DNA from 2 places in the Paenibacillus sp. FSL H8-0315 genome. Region 1 is predicted to be linked to the other one. Evidence: riboswitches for the same ligand, from Rfam matches in the RefSeq annotation. Region 1 holds a riboswitch; the other holds the start of a gene.
What was found. Region 1 has a riboswitch for cyclic di-AMP ahead of MHB56_RS09530 (TrkH family potassium uptake protein). Riboswitches for the same ligand answer to the same signal wherever they lie in the genome.

Region 1 (2,202 bases):
GCTGACAGTTCCGGAGTTAGCCCCATAGTCAGTCCTACCGTAGCAAAGGCGGAGGTCGTCTCAAACAAGATTGCCAAGAAATTACTGTCTTCAGTTGTGGAGAGTATCATCGACACAGAGGCGATTAACAACAAAGCCAGCAGCGTGATCGTTAATGCCTTGTAGATGCGCTCTTGAGCCAGCCGATAACGGAACAACACAACATCTTCCCGTCCACGCAGCATAGCAATTACAGCACCAATCATCATTGTAAAGGTTGTTGTCTTGATCCCGCCGCCCGTTGAGCCCGGAGAAGCACCAATAAACATAAGAATCACTATAAAAAATTGTGTAGCCTGCCGAAGTCCAGCAATATCTACTGTGTTCGCGCCAGCCGTACGGGGAGACACGGATTGAAAGAAGGCCGATAATATTTTACCGCCGAAATTCAGTGAACCCAGGGTACGAGTGTTAGTAAACTCAAATATAAAAATAACCAAAGCTCCGATCAGAATCAGCCCTGTGCTGGTGGACAGGACAACTTTACTATGTAGAGACAGCCTGCGGGTTACCCGAAACTCCACCAGATCTGACATTACAATAAAACCAATCCCGCCGGAGACAATCAGAAACATCACAATAATATTCACAAGCGGATCATATACATAATCAGTTAAACTGCGAAAATCCCCAAAAATATCGAACCCCGCATTATTAAACATAGACACCGCATGAAATATGCCATAATAAATCGCTTTTCCCAACGGCATATCAAAAGCCCAGCGAATAGACAGCAGCACAGCGGCACAGCCTTCTATGACAAGAGAATATATGAGGACTCTCCGGATCAGTCGCACAATTCCTTCCATAGAGCCTTGATTCATGGCTTCCTGTAGGATTAGCCTGTCCCGCAAAGATATTTTACGCTTTAACACCAGTGAAAATAGAGTGGCCATGGTCATAAAACCTAAGCCGCCGATCTGGATCAGGATCATAATTACGGTTTTCCCAAAAATGGTGAACGAAGTTCCGGTATCCAGCACAACAAGCCCTGTAACACAGGTTGCCGACGTTGAAGTAAATAATGCATCAATAAATTCCACGGAATTCCCGCTTGTGCTTGAGATGGGCAGCATAAGCAGCAAGGCCCCTATCAGAATGATCGATGCAAAACCAAGCACCAGTATCTGCGGCGGCGAGAGCTTCAGAAACTTAAATTCAGAAATCCTGCGAAACTGTGAAGCCACTTTGCTCACCTTCTTATCAAAAATTCCAACAAAAAAAGCACTGGAAAACCAATGCTGACTTGGTTCCTGCAGTAAATTAGCCTACGAGGTTAGCTGTCGGATTCGGACTGTGCAGGCTGCCCTATTCGTTCCCAGAACGAAATTCACCCCTGATGAAAGTGCCATTTATCGTGTACACTCCACTTTTCATCACTTCTTATGGTTCCCCCGTTTTCACCAGAAATTCGGCTACTATACAATTGCATACAAATTATATACGTTATTTAGTGAATTCACAAAGACACAATTAATGCTCATTCACATGAAAAAATGCGGTTTAAAGAGACTGCATCAAAAGGAGTGCCTTTTCTCATCACTTTTCCGTGTTTTCCCTGCAATTACACCGATTCTCATCATTCGTGCAGAAATGAACACGATAAAATTCATGGTATAAATTCACATGACTATTCTATACTATCTCTATTACCCATAAAAAGAACATATAATGTTTTTTGTAACCAACCAGGCACTAATACTATAATGGAACATAACATTGTCAGTACATAACAAGGAGGCGTTACATGAATCCCGTCGGCCAGCCCTTACAGCAACGTGCCCTCTCCAAGAGGCTCATCATCTCGGGCATTATCGGTCTTATTCTATTTATTATGTTTCAGATTTCCCCTTCACTGCTTAGTAGCCCTACAGGTGAAGATACCACCGTCATTAGCAAGGCAGAAGCCCGTGATCAAGCCATATTATTCGCAGAACAAAAGCTCAACTACACCGAAGCACCAAACGATCAATGGAATGTACTTTACCAGACGGACTCTTCCTTTTATGGTTATATGTCTCGCGAGAAGCTTGTGGAGGACTACACCAAGAAAAAATTGGATCAAAAATATCCTTTTGATGTCTTTCGTGCAACGCTTACTCCTTCAGCGGAGCAAGAGCCGCAAATCATCGTTGACCTCAATATGTATAACGGTAAGATTGT
Region 2 (2,202 bases), 1.1 Mb from region 1:
GTTGTTGTAGCTTTAGCAACTACAGTAGGCTTAGGAAGTGCTTTAGTACCAACGGCAATGATCTTATCTTTTGTTACCGTTTGTACTTCCTTGCCGATCATGCGCATAGAGGCCAGTTCTCCGTCTTGATAGATCTTTTCAATATGCTGAACCATGACGCCTGGTTTGCCTGCCTGTGCCACTCTAACTGTTCCCACAGTAAGGGAGGGATCTGCTGTCTTAATAACACGGAAAGGTAAGTTAGTTGTTCGCTGTACCGTTTGCTTGTTGATACGAACGATCTTAATCTCCATGTCAGCAGAGATGGTGGTGTCTAACGAAGGAAAAATCTTATCATAGCCTTCTAGGTTGATACCCAGTTTGTCAATCGCTTGACCGATAGTGTCTTCGGTCGTATATAACGTTTTTGTTGCTCCGTCCGCAGTAAGGCTAAATTTCTGCGCACGATTGATAACGACACGGTCACCGTCTTTTATTTCATCACTCAGACCTAAAGATAATTCATCATGCGGCTGCAGCGAAATTTGCTCTTTCTCCAACACATCACCAAGAAGTGCTTCTCGCGTTTCAAGTGTCTGTGTTTGCCCGTCTATTACTAAAACTAATTGTTTATTACTTTGACCGTGTACGTACAGCAGAATTAACAGCGCGATTGCGATTGAAATCACACCTGCAAGTAAAAGTACGCGAGTATTTACTTGCTCCCACCGTAATGCGAAAGACCTGCTGGATGACTGCGAATCATGGGATACCTCTGGTTGGAATAAGCCCATTCTCTCCATCCTCCTTACATAGCCTCGTCGTCAATTTGTATATCATGAGGACTGAATTTCTTTGACGAAACTATTTGAGATTGTCACAGGATACGCACGTATTAACTTAGCGTCTCCTGCTCATGGATCGCCTGCTCGGCACAGCTACTCCTACACCTGTTATATAACAGTATGCGGGCAACATTCAGTTTATTCAAAAATAAAGAAGCCTAAAAAGAGTTCTCTTGAGGACTCTTTCGTGGCTTCTCCGATGTCAGAATACGCGGGAATGTTTGTGCACGAGGTTGCCTCTCTTACTTGCGCTTACGGGGTTAGCTGTCGGGTTCGGACGAAAGAGAGACGCCCTATTTCAGGTCACCCGCTCACGGCGGTTGCCCTTAAATTCACCCCAAAGACCACGTGAAGAAATCAAATATTGTTCTGCGGCAATTCCTAGTCGTATTCAAGATACAGGCATGCGGCAGTTCAATATTGGTTCCCCCGTTCTCCATACGGAGACTCAGCGAGACGATCCATGAATCAATGGCTGTCACAATAACAACAGCTCACATCACTGAAAAGATGATATCCTGTTTTGATGCATGTTGTAAAGGACGATTCAACCACGTTTACGCAAATATATGGTTAAAATATTGTAATAATCAGCCGTTTTTATATTAAAAAAGTTTAATATATCGGCCATTCTCTATTTTTCACCCGTTTTACTCCTGTTTTCAGACAATCCCAAATCGTTCCAGTGCGTTCGCATACGTAATTTTAGCCAATTCTTCCCATGTTAACCCTTTAATTTCAGCCGCAGCCTCTGCTACTAACTTCACATGAGCACTCTCATTTCGCTTGCCTCGGAAGGGGTGTGGAGTCAAATATGGAGCGTCTGTTTCGATCAATAATCTGTCCAATGGCGTCTGTGCAAGCACCTCTTTAGGCACTCTGGCATTTTTGAACGTGATCGGTCCTCCAAATGACAAATGAAATCCTAGATCTAGACACATTTTTGCGGTTTCCCAGCTGCCTGAGAAAGAATGCATTACGCCACCAATTTCATTTGCTTTTTCCTCCCGTAAAATCCGTACGACATCTTCATGGGCATCACGGTCATGTATACAGATTGGCATTTTTAGTTCACGGGCTAGTCCAATTTGTTTGCGGAAGACCTCCTGCTGCACATCCTTGGGAGAGGTATCCCAATAATAATCCAACCCAATCTCTCCGATGGCCACCACTTTCTCATGGCTGCAAAGAGAGGCGATCCAATCGAGGTCCCCCTCTTTCATATCAATCGCATCCTGTGGATGCCAGCCCACCGCTGCATAAATATAATCATAAGATTCAGCCAGCTTCATCGTTGAAGGGATCGTTTCCCGATTAAATCCAATATTGATCATCTTGCTAACTCCGGCCTCTACTGCACGAGCTATAACTTCCTCGC

Region 2: another riboswitch for cyclic di-AMP. It lies ahead of MHB56_RS14635 (3D domain-containing protein); the one in region 1 lies ahead of MHB56_RS09530 (TrkH family potassium uptake protein).

The regions. Positions count from the first base shown of each region.
Region 1 is NZ_JBBOTA010000001.1:2,213,251-2,215,452, forward strand. Features, by position in the region: gene MHB56_RS09530 (TrkH family potassium uptake protein) at 1-1,226, opposite strand, end outside; cyclic di-AMP (ydaO/yuaA leader) riboswitch at 1,289-1,466, opposite strand; gene MHB56_RS09535 (CPBP family intramembrane glutamic endopeptidase) at 1,787-2,202, shown strand, end outside.
Region 2 is NZ_JBBOTA010000001.1:3,360,170-3,362,371, reverse strand. Features, by position in the region: gene MHB56_RS14635 (3D domain-containing protein) at 1-773, opposite strand, end outside; cyclic di-AMP (ydaO/yuaA leader) riboswitch at 1,059-1,288, opposite strand; gene MHB56_RS14630 (TatD family hydrolase) at 1,487-2,202, opposite strand, start outside.